Regions from separate parts of the Mesorhizobium sp. M7A.F.Ca.CA.001.04.2.1 genome, predicted to be linked through region 2. Evidence: predicted binding sites of a transcription regulator. Region 2 holds the regulator's gene; each other region holds the start of a gene.
The links. The regulator PhoB, encoded in region 2, activates phosphate uptake and scavenging genes when phosphate is short. The targets are predictions, from matches to a motif close to TGTCATNNANCTGTCAT.

Region 1 (9,027 bases), on a different contig from region 2:
TGGCTGATCGTGGCCGGCGCGACCCTGGCGGCATTCCTGCTCCTGTCGGGCATCGTCCTGCGCGGCAGCCGCACCATCGACGACCAGCGTGGGGCGCTGCGCCGCCAGGTGTCGGAACTGCAGGGTCTGGTGGCGCAAAACAGTGCCTTGCGACTGCGCGTGCAACAGGCCTCGCGCCGCGCCACCGCGCTCAACGAAAGATATCTGCGCCGCATCGGCGCCGACCTGCATGACGGCCCGGCCCAACTCGTGGCCCTGGCGGCGCTGCGCATGGACAGCCCGATATTTTCCAGCGATGGCCATTCAGGCGCAAGCCGCTCGACCGAGGTCACGATGATTCGCAAGACGCTGGAGGATGCGATGCGCGAAATACGCGGCATCTGCACCGGCCTTGTCCTGCCGCAGATCGAGACGGCTGCCGCAACCGACATTCTGCGGCTGGCCGTCAAGGAACACGAACAGAGGACGGGAACGTCGGTGACGCTGACGCTGGCCGGACAGTTGCCTGAACCCGGCGCCTCCGAGAAGATCAGCATCTATCGTTTCGTCCAGGAAGGGCTGAACAATGCCTATCACCACGGGCTAGGCAAGGATCAGGCGGTGAGTGCCGGGATGAAAGGTGGCAGGCTTTTTGTCGAAGTGTCGGACCGCGGGCCGGGTTTCGATCCGACGGCACGGGTCGAGGGCCTCGGGCTCGCCGGCCTCAGGGAACGGGTCGAAAGCATTGGCGGACAGTTCGAAACCTTGACCGGGCCGCAAGGTACGCGTTTGGTGATCCGTCTGTCGGTCGAGGAGCAAGCATGACTGGGACCATTCGCATCGCCATTGTCGACGATCATCCCCTCTTTCGCGAAGGTGTGACGCGCAGCCTGTCGGAGATCGGAGGCTTCGAGATGGTTGGCGAGGGCGCCACGGCGCAGGATGCCGAACGCCTCGCCGCGACGATGCGGCCCGACATCTTGCTGCTCGACATCTCGATGCCGGGCGGCGGGCTGAGCGCGGTCGCAAGCATCCTCGCCAACCATCCCGCCCAGAAGATCGTCATGCTGACCGTCTCGGAGGCCAATGCCGATGTGACCAAGGCGCTGAACGCAGGGGTGAATGGCTATGTCCTCAAAGGCGTCGGATCGCGCGGCCTCGCCGACATCCTGCGCAATGTCGCAGCCGGCGAAAGCTATCTCTCGCCGACACTATCGGCCCGGCTGCTTTCGGATCTCCAGTCCCAGCAGCCGACCGACGGCTTGGCGGAACGGCTGCGGCAGCTCACCGATCGGCAAACGGAAATCCTGCGGCTGGTGGCGGAGGGGCTGAGCAACAAGGAAGTCGCCTTGCGGCTTGAGCTGCAGGAGAAAACCGTCAAGCATCACATGACCGGAGTGCTGTCGAAGCTCAATGTGCGAAATCGCACCGAAGCGGCCTTGATGATGCGTGAGTGGCGCGACCGCGACAGGCCCTCCTAAAGCATTTCACCGTTTCACGGAAACGGCGAGCTGCTCTAACTCTGTTTTGACGCAATTCCCAAGGGAAAAGCGCTACGCGCATTTCCCGGGAAAACCGCTTCACACTTTTTCTAGAATTGCTCTGGGCAGGTCCGAAGAAATGCGCAGCGGTTTCCCGTCCCGGATTGCGCAAAAGCGCGTCGCGCCTCGGGACCGCAGCCATTGCGGTGCCGAAAACCGGGACGACGCCGGCCGGAAACGAGGTCACCTCCGCCGGGGGGCGGCGGAGGTGACGTGCAAAGCTGACCGTTGCCTGTTGGCCAGCTTCACAAGGCCTTGAGACGATTGGCATCGGCCGGCGTGGCCTGGCGGTCGATGATCGTGCGACCGAGAGCGTCCTTCATGCTGAAACGACCGTTCTCGAGCTTTTCCGTTATGCCGTCGGGATGCCTGACTGTGATCTTGTTGCCGGTCACGTCGACCTTGTCACCGGTCTTTGCATTGACATGGCTCCCGCTCTTACCCTGACTGGATCCTGATTTGCCGTTGTTGCCACTGTTGCCGTTATTGCCGCTGTTGCCGTTATTCCCATTGCCGTTGCCGCTGTTCCCGCTATTGCTTCCGCCGGAATTGCCGCCGTTGCCGCCCCCACTGTTGCCTCCGCCACCACCGCCACCACTGTTACCGCCACCCTTGGCGTATGCGCTGACGGTGTGGATGCCGGAAACGGAGCCGTCCAGGACAATTTGATAGGGCGCAATCGTCAACACCAGCGCCGCTGCCGATTTGAGCGCCAGCCGGCAACAACGGGTCGTGACCGATCTGTGCATTCTGATCTCCGACGACTGAGCCCGGCGCGCCCCACCCCAACGTTGCAGTGCAACCAACATTGCCGAAAGACGCGGCGCCCGGAAGCGACCTCCGACCGTTGCGGTTGTCAACCAGGACCATTGCAAGCGCAAGGTTGGACTAAAGTCCCAAGTATATGCTACATTAGCTTCGCATGAACGGCGCCGTGACCGCCATCGCTAAACGGGAGACTGGCTTTCCCGATGCCTGACGACCGCAGACGCCGAACATCAAGTCACCTCCGCCGGGGGCGGCGGAGGTGACTTGTCGAGGGTGCAGTTGCCCGTTGATCTGTTTTTTGCAAACGACTGATGTCGTCCGCCGTCGCAGGATGCGCGGCCAAGATGCCGCCTAAGGTCTCCTTTCATCTCGAACCGGCGATTCTGGAGCAGTTCCGGTCTGCGGGAATGCTTAGCCAGCGCTGCGCGCAATGCCTGTCGCGTCTGAAAGGTCTCCCGATGTCACGAAAATGTGATCCGGCGATTATAAGGGGGTCAAACAGGTACCCACGCTCCAGCCAATCCAACAGCCAGAGGCAAGCCATGACTGACCTTCGCTCCCCCGACACCCGATTCCGCACCAGCCTGCTCGAGGAAAACGACGGCCCGGCCATCAACGCTTCCGACAACCGCACCATGGGCGAGATCATCGCCGCGCGGTTCTCGCGCCGCGGCTTCCTCAAGGGTTCGCTGGCTGTCTCGGCCATCGCCGCCACCGTCAGCCCGCTGGCGCTGATCAGCGCCGACGAGGCCCGGGCCGCTGAAGGCTCGGCCTTCACGTTCGACGAACTCGAGGCCGGCATCGACGACAAGCACCACGTCGCGCCGGGTTACGATGCCGATGTGCTGCTGCGCTGGGGCGATCCGCTGTTTGCCGATTCGCCCGACTTCGACCCGACGAAACAGTCGGCCGAGGCCCAGGCGAAACAGTTCGGCTACAACAACGATTATGTCGGCTACATCCCGGTCGACGGCTCGGCCGAACATGGCCTGCTGGTGGTCAACCACGAATACACCAATCCGCATCTGATGTTCCCCGGCATCGTGAAGATCGTCGAGAAGGACGGCAAGAAGTCGGCCGAAGTCGCACCCCTCTCGAAGGAGCAGGTCGATGTCGAAATGGCAGCTCACGGCGGCACCATCGTCGAGATCCGCAAGGCATCAGGCAAATGGCAGGTGGTGCGCGACGGCAAGCTCAATCGCCGCATCACCTCCAACACCGAAATGGCGCTGTCCGGTCCGGTTGCCGGCCATGACCGCGTCAAGACCAATGCCGATCCGTCCGGCACCAAGGTGTTCGGCACGTTCAACAATTGCGCCGGCGGCGTCACGCCCTGGGGCACCTATGTGATGGCCGAGGAGAACATCCATGGCTATTTCTCCGGCGAGTTGCCGGAAGGCCACAAGGAAGCCGCGAACTACAAGCGTCTCGGCATTCCCGAAGGCGCCTATGAATGGGCGGCGCATTACGAGCGTTTCGACCTCGCCAAGGAGCCCAATGAGGCCAACCGCTTCGGCTGGATCGTCGAGGTCGATGTCAACGACCCGACCTCGACGCCGAGGAAGCGCACCGCCATGGGCCGCTTCAAGCATGAGGGCGCCGAAGCGATTGTCGCCAGGGACGGCCGCGTCGTCTTCTATCTCGGTGACGACGAGCGCTTCGACTATGTCTACAAGTTCGTGACCAAGGCCGCGTTCGATCCGAACGATCATGCCGCCAACCGGGACCTGCTCGATGATGGCACGCTGCATGTCGCCAGGTTCGCCGAAGATGGCACGGTCGAATGGCTGCCGATCGTCTTCGGCCAGGGACCGCTGACGGCTGAAAACGGTTTCACTGGCCAGGCCGACGTGCTGATCGAGACGCGCCGCGCCGCCGACCTGCTCGGTGCCACCAAGATGGACCGGCCCGAAGACATCCAGCCCAATGCCGTCAACGGCAAGGTCTATGTCATGCTGACCAACAATTCGAAGCGCAAGGCCGACCAGGTAGACGCCGCCAACCCGCGCGCCGAAAACGCCTTCGGCCACATCATCGAGATCGCCGAGGACGGCGGTGATTTCACCGCCGCCAAGGGCAAGTGGGAAGTGCTGCTGAAATGCGGTGATCCGGCGGTTGCCGATGTCGGCGCCACCTTCTCGACGGCAACGACGGCCAATGGCTGGTTCGGCATGCCCGACAATTGCGCGGTCGATTCGGCCGGGCGTCTCTGGGTCGCGACCGACGGCCAAGGCCCGAAAGCCACCGGCCGCACGGATGGTCTGTGGGCGGTGGACACGGAAGGGGCGGCGCGGGCGACCTCGAAACTGTTCTTCCGCGTGCCGATCGGCGCCGAAATGTGCGGTCCGCTGTTTGCGCCCGACGACCAGACCGCCTTCGTCGCCGTCCAGCATCCGGGCGATGGCGGCGAGGACTGGGAAGCGTTCGGCCGCCCGTCCTACTATGAGGATCTGTCGACGCGCTGGCCCGACTTCAAGCCCGACATGCCGGTGCGGCCGTCGGTGGTCGCCATCACCAGACAGGGCGGCGGCAAGATCGCGGTCTGATTGCCCTCCAGCATGGGGCGCAGCAGCGGAGCAGATTTGCACCGCTGCCGCCCTTTGAAGTCGCGGCATGGGGTGAAGTCGGTCAAGCCTCGGGAAAGATTGGCAATTTAAACATGGCGCCCTAGGTCTTTATCAGGAGATCGCCATGTCGAAGTCCGTCTATGACCGTGGCTTGCTCAAGCCAGCCGATATCGCCAAGCTGCAGCGCGTGTTCGACGAGGCCTGCCGGCGGCGCGAGGCACATCCCGATTCCGCCGACGCGCGGGAAATCGCGCTTAACCTGCTCGCCCTGCACAATGCCGGCATGGAGGAAGAGGACATGCTGATGGAGGCCGTCGGTTTCCGGCGGCTGGAACCCAAATCAGCGTGATGCGCCGGGTTGGTGCGAGGCCGACCCCGCAATCCGTTTGGCGATCGCCTTGGCCAGGATGCCGGCATTGGCGAAGCAGCCGCGAATGCTCGGCCGCATGCCGGTGAACCACAGACCGGGCAATTTCGGATCGGCTTGCCCGCCGTTGAAGAGCGGAACGCCCTTGGCGTCGAGCACGCCGAGCTTGCCGACCATCGGCTCCAGCCCGGTGCGGTAGCCTGTCGCGGCAATGACGATGTCAGGATAGATCAGGCTGCCATCGGCCAGGATCACGCCGTCACGGGTGAATTCCCTTATGCCGGGTACGACGGTGATCTTGCCGGCCTTTATGGCGCTGACGGCGCCGTCGTCGGCGGCGATCGCGGTGTAATCCGAGGTCAGGCGGCTGGCGCCGCCCGCAGGCGCGGGCGGCAGGCCGAATTTGGTCAGGTCGCCGAAAGCCAGGCGCTGCGTCGCCGACATCACCGCGTCGGCGACCCGCAACGGCAAGCGAGCCATGAACGGCGAAAGCCGGTGCACGGCGATCTTGCCGATGCGCTTGGGCAGCAGGGCGGGACCGCTGCGGGCCGACAGCCAGATGGCGGCCGTGTCTATGCCGGCCAGATGATTGAGCGCATCGAAACCCGAATTGCCAGCGCCGACGACCAGCACTTTCTGGCCCGCATAGGCCTGTGCGTCACCGAAATCCGCCGAATGGATGATGCGCCCGACGAAATCCTTCATGCCTTTCCATTCGGGAATGAACGGCTGCCTGTCGCGGCCGGTGGCGACGACGACATTGCGGGCCAGCCGCAGGCCAGCGCCGGTCCGTACCGCCCAGTGATCGCCCTTGAAGGCAATCTCTTCGACAGCGACGCCAAACTGCACCGGCAGCCGGTTTTCCTCCCTGAAATCATTCATGTGGCGGATGACGACCGTCCGGTGCGGAAAGGCGGGGGTGCCGGGGGGATAGGGGAGACCAGGCAGCGAAGAAAGATCGCGGTGGGTGTTGAGATGCAATTGCTTGTGCCGCCGGTGCCATGGCTCAGCCAACCGGCTTTCCTTTTCCAGGATCGCCGTCGGCACGCCGGCGTTCATCAAGGCGTGCGCGACGGCCAGCCCGGCAGCACCGGCGCCGACGACGATTGCCGGCTCGACCTTGGCCGGCAGATCCACAACCGATCTGATTGTCGTATCAGTCATTCACTCGAATCCCGTTCGACGCTAGGCTGGCAGGACGCTGTAACCGTTTGATCCCGCGCAGGATCCCTGCAGCAAACCGCGGCCGAAATTTCGAGCGATGCGAATTAGCTCCGTACGCCGGGCCGCGGTTGCGCTCTATATGGCATATGCGCGATATCAACGGTAATCAGGTCGCGGCAATGTGATTGATTCGAGGCTCGGGGTGGCTGGCGGGTCTCGGTTATCCCCACGCGCATGCCCGAAATCGACTCCGATTTTCGAGTCATGCGCAGAATCAAAGTGTTACAGCACCTTGGCGCGTCCTGGACGGCCGGCGCTGTAGGCGGCACGCGGAATCTCGACCATGCCCTCCTTGCGGTTCTATTTCGACAAGATCCTTGAGGCCGCCGCGCCCGAGGTCGAGCGGCAGGCGCTGACCCATGTCGAACGCTTGGCACTGGTGCGCCGCTATGGCGACTTCTCGCTCGCCTATTCCACCGCCGTGCAAGGCAAGCTCTCCTATTTCGGCGACGCCGACGGCTACATCGCCTTCGGTACCAAGATGAAGCACCATTTCGCGCTCGGCGACCCGGTGGCGGCTCCGGCGCGTCGGGCCGATTACATCAAGCGCTTCGTCGAGACCGCCGGCAGCCCGTGGTTCGTGCAGGTCGGCGAGGAAACCGCACGCGTGCTGGCCGGCCTTGGCTACAAGGTCAATCGCCTCGGCATCGACACCCGCCTCACCCTGCCCGAGCATGATTTTTCCGGGAAGCGCAACGAGACCGTGCGCTACTCCGAGCGCTGGCTGCTGAAGAAAGGCTTTTCGTTCGACGAGGACAAGCGCACGATTTTTCTGGATGAAATTGCCCGGCTTTCGGAAAACTGGCGCGGCGACCGCATCGTCAAGCGCTGGGAGATGGGCTTTCTCAACCGCCACTTTGCCGACCATCTCGGCACCGACATGCGCCGTTTCGTCCTGCACGGTCCCGACGGCGGACTGGTCGCTCTGCTCGACTTCGACCCGCTGTGCCGCAACGGAAAGGTCATCGGCTACACGACGGCCTTCAAGCGCAAGCATATCGACGCTTCGCCGCATGCCGAGGTCGGCCTGACCAAATTCGCCGTCGATCGTTTTCGCGAAGAGGGCATCTCGGTGGTCACGCTCGGCCTGTCGCCGATGCTCGATATCGGGCCAAGCGGCTTTGCCGAAAGCGATTTCTGGCGCAATGCCTTCCAGCGCGCCTACGATTCGCCCTGGGTCAATCGCCGCAGGTTCAACCTGCAGGGCCAGGCGGCCTTCAAGCGCCGCTTCCACGGTGTCGAGGAGCCGGTCTACATCGCCTTCCGCAAGGGGACGTATGTCGAGATGCTGGGGTTGCTGCGGCTGGTCAAGGCGATCTAGATGTATCGATATTCAGGTGAGGCCGGCCTGACCTGAATCTCAACAGACCTGGCGGCGTTCTGCCGTCAATTCCTCAACCGATACCCTGTCCTGAATATCCAGGCGACGATCGTTATACAGATCAGCAGGAAGACGACCGTCATGCCGAGGCTGACGCCGACCGAGACGTCGGACTTGCCGTAGAAGCTCCAGCGGAAACCGCTGATCAGATAGACGACCGGGTTGAACAGCGTGATCGTGCGCCAGACCTCGGGCAGCATGTTGATCGAATAGAAGCTGCCACCGAGGAAGGTCAGCGGCGTGATGATCAGCAGAGGAACCAGTTGCAGCTGCTCGAAACTCTTCGCCCAGATGCCGATGATGAAGCCGAACAGGCTGAAGGTCACCGCCGTCAGCACCAGGAAGGCGAGCATCCAGAACGGATGCAGGATGGTGAGCGGCACGAACAGCGAGGCGGTGGCCAGGATGATCAGGCCGAGGATGATCGACTTGGTCGCGGCACCGCCGACATAGGCGATGACGATCTCCAGATAGGAGACCGGCGCCGACAGAAGCTCGTAGATCGAGCCGACGAATTTCGGGAAATAGATGGCAAAGGAGGCGTTGGAGATCGACTGCGTCAACAGCGATAGCATGATCAGACCCGGCACGATGAAGGCGCCGTAGCTGATGCCGTCGATCTCGGTGATGCGCGAGCCGATGGCCGAGCCGAAGACGACGAAATACAGCGACGTCGAGATGACCGGCGAGACGATGCTCTGCAGCACGGTGCGGAAAGCACGTGCCATTTCCATCCGGTAGATCGCCCATACTGCGCGAAGGTTCATGGCTCCCTCCTCACCAGATTGACGAAGATCTCCTCGAGCGAAGAGTTTTGCGTGTCGATATCGCGGAACTGGATGCCGCCGGCCTCGAGATCGCGCATCAACGAGGCGACGCCGGGTCGCTCGGCCTGGTTGTCATAGGTGTAGGTCAGCTGCCCGCCATCGGGCGACAATTCCAGCGCATAGCGCGAGAGCGCCTCGGGAATGGCCGTCAGCGGATTGCGCAGTTCCAGCACCAGCCGCTTGCGGCCGAGCTTGCGCATCAGTTCGGCCTTGTTCTCGACCAGGATGATCTCGCCGCGGTTGATGACGCCGACGCGGTCGGCCATCGCTTCGGCTTCCTCGATATAGTGCGTGGTGAGGATGATGGTGACGCCGTCCTCGCGCAGCCGGCGCACCATCGCCCACATGTCCTGGCGCAGCTCGACGTCGACGC
Region 2 (9,027 bases):
GTTGCTGCTCCGGATGCCGAGCGTCAGGCCCAGCGTGACGCTTTCGCCGCCGGAAAGTCGATGTAATCAAGCTGCCGAACCGGGGTGCGGGTCAAATCCGCGCCCCGGTTTCACCGCAGGCCGCAATGGCGGCTGCGTTAGAATTTCCCTTGGGGTGGGTGCATGTCGTCCTTGCTCGTACTGGCCATCGTCGTTGCCGTCGGCCTGGTTGCCTTTTTCATCGGCCGGCAGCGTGCCGCGGCCCAGGACAATGGCAAGGTCAAGCCGCATTCGCGTGCCCACTATCACGGCTGGTGGGCCTTCCTGCTCGCCGTCCTGCCTGCTCTTTTGCTGCTTGCCGTCTGGGCCGTCGGTTCTTCGGTCTATCTTGACCGGCACATCCACGCTGCCTTGCCCGAGCGTACCGTCGACAGCAAGGTTGCCAGCGAGGCACTGGATGTCAGCCTGGTAAAGAGCCTCGCCAGGGGCCTGCGCAAACTCGATGCTGGCACACTGGCCGCAATGCCGGCCAGCTTTGCCGAGTTGCAGCCGCTGCTCGCCGCCAAGGGCGTGGCACTGGCGAGCGACACACAGGATTACATGATCCCGATCGCCGTCGAGGCGAACAAGGTCCAGGACCGGCTCAGCCTGTTCGGTGCCATTGTCATTCTCGCTTCCTCGATCGCCGGCGCCTTCTATGCGCTCAGGCAGATCGAGCCGCGCGCCAGGGCGCGCAACAATGTCGAGCGGTTGATGCTGTGGGGGCTGCTTGCCGCCTCCACCATCGCCATCCTGACCACCGTCGGCATCGTGCTTTCGATGCTGTTCCAGACGATCACCTTCTTCGAGAGCGTCTCGCCGATGAGTTTCTTCTTCGGCACGGTCTGGGATCCGCGTTTTGCCGCTGCCGGTTCGGGCGGCAGCCAGGGCCAGTTCGGCCTGATCCCGCTTCTTGCCGGCACGCTCTATATCGCCGCCGTCGCGCTGCTGGTTGCGGTGCCGGTCGGGATGATGTCGGCTGTCTACATGGCCGAATACGCAACGCCCAGGGTGCGCTCGGTGGTCAAGCCGGCGCTTGAACTGCTGGCCGGCATACCGACCATCGTCTACGGCATCTTCGCCGTCGTCACGCTTGGGCCGTTCCTGCGCGACCTGTCCGCGGCGCTGACCGGCGGCTCGCCATTCATCCAGGGCCAGAGCATCTTCACCGCCGGCCTGGTCATGGGCGTCATGCTGATCCCGGTCGTCTCCTCTCTCTCAGACGACATCATAACCGCGGTGCCGCGCGCCATGCGCGACGGGTCGCTCGGCCTCGGCGCGACCCGCTCCGAGACGATCAAGCGGGTGATCCTGCCGGCTGCACTGCCCGGCATCGTCGGCGCCATCCTGCTGACTGCCTCGCGCGCCATCGGCGAAACGATGATTGTCGTGCTGGCGGCGGGCGTCGCCGCCAACCTCACCATCAACCCGTTCGAGGCGATGACGACCATCACCGTCAAGATCGTCAACCAGCTCACCGGCGACCTCGAGTTCAATTCGCCGCAGACGCTGGTCGCCTTCGCGCTCGGGCTGACGCTGTTCACGCTGACGCTGGTGATGAACATCGTCGCGCTCTACATCGTGCGCAAATATCGGGAGCAGTACGAATGACCGACATTCCCATGGAGACGATGGTCAGGCCGGCGGCCCATCCGCGCCGCGACATCGGCCTGAAGGCCCGTTACGCCGCCGAACGCCGTTTCCGCATCTATGGCGTCGTGGCGATTTCCGTAGGCCTGGCGTTCCTGGCAATCATGCTGATCACCATCGTCTCGAAAGGCTACACCGCCTTCTGGCAGACGACGGTATCGCTGCCGATCTCGTTCGACGAGAAAGTGATCGATCCTTCCGGCAAGCGTGCAACCGATCCGAGCGTTCTGATCAAGGCGAATTATCCCAAGCTCGCCGAAAACGCGCTGGTGGCCAAGCTCGGCATCTCTCCTGATGACAAGCCGATGATCCAGAAGCTCAAGGGCTTCCTTTCGGAAGGCGCCCGCGTCCAGTTGCGCGACATCGTTGCCGCCGATCCCTCGGTGATCGGCACGACACGCGACGTCAACATCCTCGCCGCCGCCAATCTCGACTCCGCTTTCAAGGGCCAGATCGACCTCAGTGTCGAGGAAGCGCGACGCAAGGTCTCGGACCAGCAGATCACCTGGATGAACAAGCTCAAGGCCGAGGGCGCGATGGCCGAGCACTTCAACAGCGGCCTGTTCACCTACGGCGCCTCCAGCCGCCCGGAAACCTCGGGCATGGGCGTGGCGATCATCGGCTCGTTTTATATGATGGTGATCGTGCTGCTGCTCGCGCTGCCGATCGGCGTCGCCGCCTCCATCTATCTGGAGGAGTTCGCCAAGAAGAACCGTTTCACCGACCTTATCGAGGTCAACATCAACAATCTGGCCGCAGTGCCGTCAATCGTCTTCGGCTTGCTCGGCCTCGCGGTGTTTATCAATTTCCTGGGCATGCCGCGCTCCGCCGCTTTCGTCGGTGGCCTGGTGCTGACGCTGATGACGCTGCCGACGATCATCATCGCGACGCGCGCCGCGCTTGCCGCGGTGCCGCCGTCGATCCGCTCGGCAGCTCTCGGTCTTGGCGCCTCCAAGATGCAGATGGTGTTCCAGCACATCCTGCCGCTTGCCGCGCCCGGCATCCTCACCGGCACCATCATCGGTCTTGCGCGCGCGCTCGGCGAAACCGCGCCGCTGCTGTTGATCGGCATGGTCGCCTTCGTCGCCGATCCACCGACGACGCCTTTCGATCCGGCCACCGCGCTGCCGGTGCAGATCTATATGTGGGCGAACGAGGCCGAACGCGCCTTCGTCGAGCGCATGTCCGGCGCCATCATCATCCTGCTCGTCTTCCTCATGGCCATGAACATCACCGCGATCGTGCTTCGGCGTCGGTTCGAGCGGCGCTGGTAGAAAAAAGGCATTTTGGTATGAACATCATGACCGAACAGTCCCTTGAAAACGCAGTGGGCGACAAGATGAAGTCGAACGAAGTGATAAAAATGCGCGGCGACAAGGTCGGCGTGTTCTACGGCGAGAAGCAGGCGCTGTTCGACGTCGATCTCGACGTCCGCCTGAACCAGGTGACGGCGCTGATCGGCCCCTCCGGCTGCGGCAAGTCCACCTTCCTGCGCTGCCTCAACCGCATGAACGACACCATCGATTCAGCACGGGTAACCGGCAAGATCACGCTCGACGAAGAGGACATCTACGACAAGAACATCGATGTCGTCGAACTCAGGGCGCGCGTCGGCATGGTGTTCCAGAAACCCAATCCGTTCCCAAAGTCGATCTACGAGAACGTCGCCTATGGTCCGCGCATCCACGGATTGGCCAAGCGCAAGGCCGACATGGATCAGATCGTCGAGTCCAGCCTGAAGAAGGCGGCGATCTGGAACGAGGTCAAGGACCGTTTGCAGGAACCTGGCACGGGTCTTTCCGGTGGCCAGCAGCAGCGCCTGTGCATTGCACGCGCCATCGCCGTGTCACCCGAGGTGATCCTGATGGACGAACCGTGTTCGGCGCTCGACCCGATCGCCACCGCTCGCGTCGAGGAACTTATCGACGAACTGCGTCAGAACTATACGATCGTCATCGTCACCCATTCGATGCAGCAGGCAGCGCGCGTGTCGCAGCGCACCGCGATGTTCCATCTTGGCTATCTGGTCGAGGAGGGCGCCACCGACAAGATGTTCACCACCCCCGACGACAAACGCACCCAGGACTACATCACCGGCCGGTTCGGCTGATCTCTGGCATATGAGGGACGAAGATCATGGGTGAACATACCGTCGCATCTTTCGATGAGGATCTGGAGCAGATCAGCCAGCTGATCCGCGACATGGGCGATCTCGCCCGCTCGATGGTCGGTGGCTCGACCAGGGCTTTGCTCAATTCGGACAATGCGCTGGCGCAGCGGGTGGTTTCCGACGACGCCATCATGGATGCACGCCAGCGCGAGCTGGACGATCGTGCCATCACGCTGATCGCCAAGCGCCAGCCAATGGCCAACGATCTGCGTGCGGTAGTCGGTTCGATCCGCATGGCCGGCGACCTCGAGCGCATCGGCGACCTTGCCAAGAACATCGCCAAGCGCGTCGGCACTGTCGGGCTGAGCGTCACGCCGCACGACCTTTCGCATTCGATCGACGCGATGGCGCAGCTGGTGCTGATCCAGGTGCAGGGGGTCGTCGACGAGTATGCCGCCGCTGACGCGGCAGCGCTTGCCACGCTCCGAAACAATGATGAACGCATCGACGTCAAATACACATCGGTGTTCCGCGAACTTCTGACCTACATGATGGAAGATCCGCGCAACATCACGGCGTGCACGCACCTGTTGTTTTGCGCCAAGAACCTCGAGCGGATCGGCGACCACGTGACCAACATCGCCGAAAATGCCTATTATGTTTTGACCGGCACGCAGTTGCCAGCCAATCGTCCGAAGCAGGACGAGACGGCAATGTCCGCGCCAGCGGCATGACAGGGGTGACCAGCCGATGATCGCGCCACGCATCATGGTGGTGGAGGATGAGGAGCCGCTAGGCGTGCTGCTCCGCTACAATCTCGAATCCGAAGGTTACCAGGTCGAGGTGGTGACGCGCGGCGACGAGGCCGAAATCCGGCTGCAGGAGAACGTTCCAGACCTTCTGGTGCTCGACTGGATGGTGCCTGCGGTTTCCGGTATCGAACTCTGCCGCCGGCTAAGGATGCGTCCCGAGACCGAGCGGCTGCCGATCATCATGCTGACCGCGCGAGGCGAGGAAAGCGACCGCGTGCGCGGCCTCTCGACCGGTGCCGACGACTATCTGGTCAAGCCTTTCTCGACGCCGGAGTTCATGGCCAGGGTCAAGGCGCTGCTGCGCCGGGCCAAGCCGGAAGTGCTGTCCAGCGTGCTCAAGGTCGGCGATATCGTGCTCGATCGCGAATCGCACCGTGTCTATCGCAAGAAGAGCGAGATCCGGCTCGGGCCGACGGAATTCCGCCTGCTTGAATTCATGATGCGCCATCCAGGCCGCGTGTTCTCGCGCAGCCAACTGCTCGACAATGTCTGGGGCGAGACGATCTACATCGACGAACGCACGGTCGATGTGCATGTCGGCCGGCTGCGCAAGGCGGTCAACAACGGCCGTATGCCCGATGTCATCCGCACCATCCGTGGGGCGGGTTACGCCATTCGCGAGGACTGAACTCCCTCGTTTGAACTTACGCCACGTTCTTGCCGCCGAGACCGGATCTCGCCTGCACGCCCGGCGCAAAAATCTCCTGATCGACGAAGATCAGCGCCCGCATGGCGCAGCCTTCGCGGATCAGCGGCAGTTCGTTCGGCTCGGTGTCGAAGGAAATCGACTTGGAATGCTGGCCGCCGGCGGTCTGGGCAATCGCTTGCCGCAATGCCGGCTCGATCAGGTCGAAGGCGGCGGCGCTGACGCCGACCATGGCGACCGGCGCCGGATCGATCAGCGCGAACAGGCTGCCGAGGCCGTAGCCGAGCGCTTCGCCGGCCTTGCGATAGGCTTCCCGTTCGGGTCCGTCCCTTTCGCGGGCGGCGGCAGCCAGGGCGCGCATGTCGGCGTCGCTGACATCGGCGACGGGCTCTGCATCCTCGCCCATCTGCCGCGCGTTGCGCCAGATGGCATAATTGCCGGCATAGGCTTCGACGCAGCCGCGCCGTCCGCAGCGACACAGCGCGCCGTTCGGCCGATGGATCATGTGGCCGAATTCGCCGCCCGAGGAATGGGTGCCGGTGAACAATTCGCCCTTCAGCACCAGCCCCATGCCGATGCCGTGCGACAGGAGGATGGCGATGAAATCGTCGCGGTAACGATCGGGGTCGCGCCAGCGCAGCGCCACCGCCATCATGTTGCAATCGTTCTCCATAATGGCTGGGATGCCGAACTCCTCTTCGAATATGTCGGCGAAGGCGATGTCGGTGTGCGGCGTGATCGGCGACCACAGCATGGCGCGGGCACGGGTGTCGGTGATGCCCTGGACGGCCAGCGCGATACGAGCGATGCTGCGCACGTCCAGGTCGGGATCTTCCAGGCGGCGCCGCACGATTGCCGTGCACTCACCGATCAGCGAGTCGCGCGACATCGTCAGCGTGTCGAGCCGGCGCTGTTCCTCGGATATTACCTGGCCGGCATAGTCGATGACGGCGACCGAGAGGAAGTTCAGCGACAGCACCACGGTCATTACCGCGGCCGCTTCCGGATTGAGGCTGAGGCCGACCTGCGGACGGCCGCGTTTGAGCGAGCCGGCCTCGCTCGGCTTGCTTTCGGTCAGGATGCCTTCGACGATCAGGTCGGATGAGATCGCCGAGATCGTCGAATGGCTGAGGCTTGTGGTTGCGGCGATCTCGGTGCGCGACGGCTGTCCGGCGCGGCGCACCGCCGCGATCACCATCGCGCGGTTGCGGCGGCGCAAATCGTCGTGGCGGATTCCGACCGACATGCTCTTTCATATCCTCCCGGTCGCCGCGGTTCTTCCTGCCCTGGAACGCTGTCGGTGACGCGGTCAAATACTGGCAGAAGCCGCGCGCCGTGTCATTTATTTATTCCGAGGCCCGAAAAAAATTCGAAACGACATCAAAATCCATCAGAATCGATGTTGACAGCGTTCGGGCGTTGGCCCAGTATTTTTTCGAGGCTCGAAAAAATAGGGCCTCTGTGCCGGCCCTCGGGCCAGTTTGGTCGCGCCATACGCGGCGCAGGGAGGATAATATGAAAAGATTCACAGCCGCCATCCTGGCGGGTGCCGCCATGTCGCTGACGCTCGCGTCTGTCGCGCAGGCGAAGGACAAGGTCGTCGGCGTTTCGTGGTCCAATTTCCAGGAGGAACGCTGGAAGACCGACGAGGCCGCCATGAAGACGGCGATCGAGGCCGCCGGCGACAAGTACATCTCCGCCGATGCGCAGTCCAATCCCGGCAAGCAGCTTACCGACGTCGAAAGCCTGATCTCGCAGGGCGCCAATTCCCTGATCATCCTGGCGCAGGATGCTTCGGCCATCGGCCCGGCCGTGCAGAAAGCCCTGGACGAAGGCATTCCGGTCGTCGGCTATGACCGGTTGATCGAGAACAAGGATGTTTTCTATCTGACCTTCGACAACAAGGAAGTCGGCCGCATGCAGGCCCGCGAAGTGTTCAAGGTCAAGCCGGAAGGCAACTACGTCTTCATCAAGGGCTCCGGTGCCGATCCCAATGCCGACTTCCTGTTCTCGGGCTCGATGGAAGTGCTCAAGGAAGCCATTGACAGCGGCAAGATCAAGAATGTCGGCGAAGCCTACACGGATGGCTGGCTGCCCGCCAACGCCCAGAAGAACATGGAACAGTTCCTGACCGCCAACGACAACAAGGTCGACGCGGTGGTCGCGGCCAATGACGGCACTGCCGGTGGCGTCGTCGCGGCGCTGACGGCTCAAGGCTTGGCCGGCACCGTGCCGGTCTCGGGGCAGGACGGCGACCACGCCGCGCTGAACCGCATCGCCCTGGGCACGCAAACCGTGTCGGTGTGGAAGGACGCGCGCGAGCTCGGCAAGAATGCCGCCGAGATCGCCTCGCAACTGGCCGACGGCAAGAAGACGAGCGACATCGCCGGCGCCAAGGACTTCACGACGCCGGGCGGCAACACCGTCAAGTCGCTGTTCCTGACCCCGGTTGCCATCACCAAGGACAATCTCAACGTCGTCATCGACGCTGGCTGGATCAAGAAGGACGAAGTCTGCGCGGGTGTCGCTGCCGGCACCGTCGCGGCCTGTAACTGATCCGGACCACTTCGAAATATCTGAACGCCGCGGCCCAAAAGCCGCGGCGTTTTCTCAAAGAATTGTGTTTCCGCATCATGCGGATAGCTTCTAGGCTGGGCTCCGGCATGCGCGTCAGACGGCCAGCCGGTGGGAGGAAATCATGACCGACACGACGTCCAACCCGCAGGCCGATACGGCGCGCGCGTCGGAACTCGGCGCCGTCGCCCGGTTCCTGAAGGCGACCGAGATCGACACCCGGATGATCGGCATGATCGGCGCGCTGCTGGTCATCTGGATTGGGCTGCATGTCATTTCCAGCCTGCGCCTCGGCGTCAACCCGCTCGATTTCGACAGCCGCACCTTTCTCACGCCGCGCAATCTGTGGAACCTGTCGGTGCAGACATCCGCGGTCGCCATCATGGCCTGCGGCATGGTGCTGGTCATCGTCATGCGCAACATCGACCTGTCGGTCGGTTCCGCCGAGGGCCTGATCGGCATGGTGATGGGATTTGCCCAGGTGCATTTCCTGGTGCGTTTTGTCGGGCTCGAACTCGGCAATCCGTGGATCTGGGTCCTGGCGCTGGTCATCGGCCTGGCGCTCGGCCTGTTGATCGGCGCCTTTCAAGGCTTCGTCATCGCCTATCTCGAAGTGCCCGCCTTTATCGTGACGCTGGGCGGCCTGCTGGTCTGGCGCGGTGCTGCCTGGTGGGTCACATCAGGCCAGACCGTGGCGCCGCTTAACGCCACCTTTCAGCTGATGGGCGGCGGGCCGGCGGGATCGATCGGCGCAACCTGGAGCTGGGTTGTCGGGATCGTCGCCTGCCTCGCCGTGGTGTTTGGGCTGTTCAACGGGCGGGTGCAGCGCAAGCGTTTCCGTTTTCCGCTACGTCCGATCTGGGCCGAGGCGCTGCTCGGTGTCGTCACCTGCGGCGCCATCATGGGTGCGGTTTGGCTCGCCAACTCCTACCCCTGGCCGATCGGCATCGTGAACAGATATGCGGCCGCCAACAACATCACCGTTCCCGAAGGCGGCCTGTTCATCGCCCACGGTATCGCCATACCGGTGCTGATGGCGGTCGCCGTCGGGCTGGTCATGACCTTCATCACCAACCGCACCCGTTTCGGCCGCTATGTCTTCGCCATCGGCGGCAATCCCGAGGCGGCCAATCTCGCCGGCATCAACACGCGCTGGATCACCATGAAGGTGTTCATGATCATGGGCGTGCTGGCCACGATTGCCGCGGCGATCTCCT
Region 3 (5,672 bases), on a different contig from region 2:
TCAGCAAGGCCCAGATCCTCGCCCGCAGCCAGCAGCGTGTCGCGCAGAGTGGCGTGCATGGTCACGGGGCAACTGATTTCGAAGCCGAGTTCGCCCGCGATCGACAGCCGCGCCACACGTGCCTGCACCATACCGATGTCGAATGCGCCACAGGCCATGAACGGCAATGCTGCGCCGGAAACATCCTGATGCGTCGTGCGCTCCAGAATCTCCCGCGCATTCGGCCCCGTGAGCAGGAAGCCGCTCATCGTGTCGGAGAGGTCGGCGATGGTGACGCCCTCCGCCGCATGGCTCTCGAACCAGCGCATGTGGAATTCCCGGAGATAGTAGGAGCCCATCAGCCAATAAGAGCCGCCGCCCCAGTTGAAGACGGTGAGGTCGCCCTTCAGCCGTCCGTCATGGCCGAGCATCGGCGCCAGGCCGGCCCGCCCCGGCTTCGGCAATCGGCAGGCGAGCAGCCGGTCCAGCCACGCCTCCGCACCCAGCCCCGACACCGCATAGCGCGCATAGGCCGAGATATCGACCAGGCCGGCGGCGCGCCGCACCTGCAGCGCCTCCTCGCCGACGATGTCGAAGGCGTTGGAGCGCCGCAGCGTCGTGCTCTCGGCAAATCCCATCGGCGCGAAATAGGCCGGGATTTCCAGCCCCCAGGAAGCCGTCCATTCGCATCCCGCCGCGCTCATGCCGTCATAGGCGCCGGGGCGTTTCAGCGGCCGGCCGGCGGGCAGCCGTTCATTGGGAAAGGTCATGACGAACCGGCGCGAATAGAACTGGCGCGTCGTCTGCCTGAGATATTCGCGGTTGGCGGCGAAGGCACCGTAGCGAGCGATATCCATGCCGAAGATGTCGGCCTGCGGTTCGCCGAAAATCATCCATTCGGCCAGCGACTTGCCGACGCCGCCGCCCTGGCTGAAACCGGCCATGACGCCGCAGGCGACCCAGTAGTTCCTCAGGCCGCGCACCGGCCCGACAATCGGATTGCCGTCCGGCGTGAAGGTGAAGGCGCCGTTGACCCATTTGCGGATACCGGCCGTCGCCAGGCAAGGGAAGCGCTCATGCGCCTTGGCGAGTTCCGGGCTGATGCGGTCGATGTCTTCCGGGATCAGCTCTATGCCGTAGTCCCACGGCGCTCCGTCCATGTTCCAGTGCTTTGGGTTCTGCTCATAGACGCCAAGCAGCACACCCTTGCGCTCCTGCCGCAGGTATGAAAAGCCGTCGAGATCGACGGCGATGCCGATTTCCCTGTCAAGTGCTGCGATCTCCGGAATGTCATCGGTGATGAAATAGTGGTGCTCCATCGGCGTCACCGGCAGGTCGACGCCGGCCATGCGGCCGAGCTGCTTCGCCCACAGCCCGCCGGCATTGATGACATGCTCGGCGATGATGGTGCCCTGCTCGGTGATGACGTCCCAGCGCCCGTCGGCACGTGCTTTCAGCTCGACGACCCGGTTGCGCAAGATGATGTCGGCGCCGCGCTTCTTCGCAGCACCCGCATAGGCATGCGTGGTGCCGTACGGGTCGAGGTGACCCTCGTTGGAATCATGCAGGCCGCCTAGCACGCCGGTGACGTCGACGATCGGGCAGATCGCCTTGATCTCGTCGGGCGTGACCAGGCGCGCGGTCTCGATGCCGACAGACTGGAACACGGCCCAGGCTGATTTCAGCCACTCCCAGCGCGCGGGATCGCTGGCGATGTTGACGCCGCCCGTCATGTGCAGGCCGATATCCCAGCCGGATTCGGCCTCGATCTCCCGGTAGAGATTGATGGTGTAGTCCTGCAGCGCCGCCACGTTGGGATCGGCGTTGAGCGCATGGAAGCCTGCCGCCGCGTGCCAGGTCGAACCGGCCGTCAGTTCTGCGCGCTCGATCAGCGCCACATCGCTCCAGCCGAACCGCGTCAGGTGATAGAGCACCGAGGCTCCGACCACGCCACCTCCGATGACGACTGCGCGGTAGTGCGACTTCAAGGCTTCCCCTCCACGGTTGGTCCGAAGACTGGAGCATATATCTACTAGACATAAGTGTCCAGTGCCGGCGCGCGCATCGTTTTTCGTCGACCGCCGGCATGCACTGCGCGCTGTCACGCAAGCATCATGTTCGCGCCGTAGACCGCATTTCGGGGAGGCTTGCGCAGCATCATCGATGTCGCACCTCTTTCAGTTTTTCGTCCCGCGGCCGCTCCGGCACATCCGTCACAAAGAGGATTATCCATGAAGCACCTGTATCGACCCGCGTCGCTTGGCGTCGCGCTGGCCTTGTTCACCGCCTTGGCGCCGGCGCTCGCCGACAGCACCGCGACCGTCGGCGGCCTCGTCAACAAGGGGCTGGTCGGCGTCGGCCGCATCCCGGCCGCTCAGCGCGACAAGTTCGGCGAGACCTTCGGCTCGGGTTCCGGCATGGCGATCGACGCATCAGGCTGGACGCATGACACCGCCGGCTACAGGGGTTCGCTCTGGCTGTTGCCGGACCGTGGCTACAATGTCGTCGGCACCACCGACTACCGGCCGCGCCTCAACACGATCGCCATCGAATTTGCTCCGGTCGCACCGGGCGCGGCACCTGCTGCCGGCCAGGAGCAGACGGGCGTCAAGGCAACGCTCGCCGACACCATGCTTCTCACCGACGACAAGGGGGCTGATGCCACAGGCCTCGACCCACTCAACGGCGTGCGCGCGGCAAGCGGCGACATGCCGATCCTGCCGCAAGCCGACAATGGCAAGCTGGCGCTCGACAACGAGGCGATCGTGCGGCTGCCCGATGGTTCGATGTTCATCTCCGACGAATACGGCCCGAACATCTATCGGTTTTCCGCCGACGGGCATCTGCTGTCGGCAACCCAGCCACCGGCCGCCTTCGTGCCGATGCGCCACGGCACGCCGAACTTCGCCTCGGACAATCCGGGACCCGGTGCCGCCGAGCCCGATCCGAAGGACCCCGAGACCGGCCGCCAGAACAACCAGGGCCTGGAGGGAATGGCGATGACGCCGGACGGCAAGTTCCTGATCGCGGTGCTGCAATCGGCGCCCCGGCAGGATGGCGGCGATTCGCCCGCGACGCGCCAGAACACGCGTGCGCTGGTCTATGACGCGTCCGACCTCGCCCACCTCAAACTGGCGCATGAGTATGTCGTGCCGTTGCCGGTGTTCAAGGATGCCAAGGGCAAGACCAAGATCGCCGCGCAGAGCGAGATCGTGGCGCTCTCCGACAAGACCTTCCTGATGCTGGCGCGCGACAGCGGCAACGGCCAGGGGCTGAAGGGCGACACCTCGCTGGTGCGCCAGATCTTCGTCGTCGACGTCTCGGCCGCGACCGACATCGCCGGCGGCGCCTTCGATGCCGCCGACAAGCCGCTGGCGCCCAAGGGCGTGCTCGACCCGTCGGTGATGCCGGCCAAGCTGACGCCGTTCATCGACATCAACGACAAGGGCGAACTCGGCCGCTTCGGCCTGCACAATGGCGCGCCGAACGACAAGAACAACCTGTCGGAGAAGTGGGAGGCGATGTCGGTGGTCAGCGTTCTCGATCCGAAGCTGCCCGACGACTACTTCCTGTTCGTCGCCAACGACAACGACTTCCTCGCCCAGGACGGTTTTCAGGTCGGCGCACCCTACAAGGCGGAAGACGGCGCCGATGTCGACACCATGTTCCTGGTCTATCAGGTCACGCTGCCGGGTCTCGCCAGGAAGTAACCACCACTGCCCGGGCGGGCGCGCTTGGCGCGTCCGCTGGGGCTCGCGGCTGGGCATGAACGAAGCAGCGGCTTTCAGTGCGGCGCGTTCGCAAGGGTGCATCTCGGTCCCGCCTGCGATATCATCGTGGACTGGATCCAAATCACCATCCGCCGAGTTGCCCGCCATGGACGAAAAAATGCCCGCGCGCCGGCGCACCGGCGACCTGACCAGCGGCCCGATCCCGCGCACGCTTCTGCTGTTCGCCCTGCCGGTGCTCGGCTCCAACGTGCTGCAGTCGCTCAACGGCTCGATCAACGCCGTCTGGGTCGGCCGTTTTCTCGGCGAATCGGCGCTGACCGCCACCTCTAACGCCAACCTCGTCCTGTTCCTGATCCTCGGCACCGTGTTCGGCATCGGCATGGCGGCCACCATCCTGGTGGCCCAGTCGGTCGGTGCCCGCGACCTGCCCGAGGCGCGCCGCATTGTCGGCACCAGCGCGACGTTCTTCTTCCTCGTCTCGGTTATCTTCGCGGTCTGCGGCTGGATCTGGGTTGACGCCATTCTCAACACGCTCGGCACACCGGCCGACGCCTTGCCGCTGGCGCGCTCCTATCTGCGCATCATCTTCGTCGCCGTGCCGATGATGAACCTTCTGTCCTTCGTCATGACCGTGCTGCGCGGTGCCGGCGATTCACGCACCCCCTTCTTCTTCATGGCGCTGGCCGTCGTCCTCGACATCGTGCTCAACCCATTGCTCATCGCCGGCATCGGACCGTTTCCCGAACTCGGCATCGCGGGCTCCGCCACGTCCACGCTGATCGGCCAGACGGTAAGCGTGATCGCCATCCTGATCGTTCTCTATGTGCGCAAGCATCCGCTGCGGCTGGCCGGCGCCAATCTCGCTCTGTTGCGGCCCGATCCCACCTTGCTGCGCATCGTCGTCTTCAAGGGCGTGCCGATGGGCCTGCAGATGATCGTCATTTCGGCGGCGGCACTGACGGTGATGGGCATCGTCAATTCCTACGGCTCACAGGTCGCCGCCGCCTACGGCATCGCCGCCCAGCTGTGGACCTACATCCAGATGCCGGCGCTCGCCATCGGCGCCGCCGTTTCCTCGATGGCGGCGCAGAATGTCGGCGCCGGGCGCTGGGACCGGATCGGCCGCATCGCCGCCTCCGGCGTCGGCTTCAACCTGGTCCTGACCGGCGCGCTGGTTGCCGTGCTGTCGGTTTTCGACCGTTCGGTGCTGAGCCTGTTCCTGAGCCGCGACAGCGCGGCGATCGACATCGCCGTCCACATCAACAATGTCGCCTCGTGGTCGTTCATCCTGTTCGGCATAACCATCGTGCTGTTTGCCACCGTACGAGCCACGGGTGCCGTGATGCCGCCGCTGATCATCCTGGTCATCTCGGTGCTGGTCGTGCGCACCGGCTTTGCCTATTTCATGCGTGGCGTGATCGGCGAGGAAGCGCTGTGGTGGAGCTTCCCGGCGGGTTCGATCAGCTCGCTTGTACTGGCGGCGGCCTACTATCGTTTCGGCCGCTGGCGCACCACGCACATGATCGAGGACAGGCCGGCCGCCGGCGAGCCGCCGGACACCGGTCTTGGCGTGCCGCGCGGACGCGCGCATCTTTCGCCTGAAACACCGAACGGCTGAAGCCCGGTTCCGCTGGACCGCTCCAGGCCTCAACGCCGTTTCAGCCCAAAAGCCAGCGCCACCAACGAAAACGCCACGATCATGCCGGCGAACGCCAGGCTGGCAGCGACGGGACTGGCATAGGTCGAAACGATGCCGATGCCGATGACGGGCAAGGCGTTGCCGACAAAGCAGCAGATGAAGAAGCTGGACACCACTTCGGCGCGACGATCCTTGGGCGCGATCTCGTTCACCACTTGCAGGCCGCCACGGTAACCAAGCGCCGCCGCAACGCCGCAACAGGCCGTCGCAGCAACCATCAGTGCCATCGAGGCCAATATCTGCGCCGCCATCACCAACGAGAC

Region 1: EN955_RS10490 (PhoX family phosphatase) is a predicted target of PhoB. The motif match lies at 2,748-2,764, and genes of this name have one in related genera.
Region 3: EN955_RS33220 (esterase-like activity of phytase family protein) is a predicted target of PhoB. The motif match lies at 2,079-2,095, and genes of this name have one in related genera.

Annotation. Positions count from the first base shown of each region.
Region 1 covers NZ_RZQT01000024.1:43,568-52,594, forward strand. The annotation lists gene EN955_RS10475 (sensor histidine kinase) at 1-804, shown strand, start outside; gene EN955_RS10480 (response regulator transcription factor) at 801-1,460, shown strand; gene EN955_RS10485 (hypothetical protein) at 1,766-2,269, opposite strand; gene EN955_RS10490 (PhoX family phosphatase) at 2,831-4,834, shown strand; gene EN955_RS10495 (hypothetical protein) at 4,980-5,204, shown strand; gene EN955_RS10500 (NAD(P)/FAD-dependent oxidoreductase) at 5,196-6,386, opposite strand; gene EN955_RS10505 (phosphatidylglycerol lysyltransferase domain-containing protein) at 6,730-7,767, shown strand; gene EN955_RS10510 (ABC transporter permease) at 7,833-8,594, opposite strand; gene EN955_RS10515 (ABC transporter ATP-binding protein) at 8,591-9,027, opposite strand, start outside.
Region 2 covers NZ_RZQT01000018.1:22,740-31,766, forward strand. The annotation lists gene EN955_RS08435 (substrate-binding domain-containing protein) at 1-66, shown strand, start outside; gene pstC (phosphate ABC transporter permease subunit PstC) at 163-1,629, shown strand; gene pstA (phosphate ABC transporter permease PstA) at 1,626-2,942, shown strand; gene pstB (phosphate ABC transporter ATP-binding protein PstB) at 2,960-3,778, shown strand; gene phoU (phosphate signaling complex protein PhoU) at 3,805-4,512, shown strand; gene phoB (phosphate regulon transcriptional regulator PhoB) at 4,529-5,218, shown strand; gene EN955_RS08465 (ROK family protein) at 5,235-6,482, opposite strand; gene xylF (D-xylose ABC transporter substrate-binding protein) at 6,752-7,792, shown strand; gene EN955_RS08475 (sugar ABC transporter permease) at 7,935-9,027, shown strand, end outside.
Region 3 covers NZ_RZQT01000217.1:105-5,776, forward strand. The annotation lists partial or broken gene EN955_RS33215 (FAD-dependent oxidoreductase) at 1-1,967, opposite strand, end outside; gene EN955_RS33220 (esterase-like activity of phytase family protein) at 2,211-3,689, shown strand; gene EN955_RS33225 (MATE family efflux transporter) at 3,868-5,328, shown strand; partial or broken gene EN955_RS33230 (MFS transporter) at 5,358-5,672, opposite strand, start outside.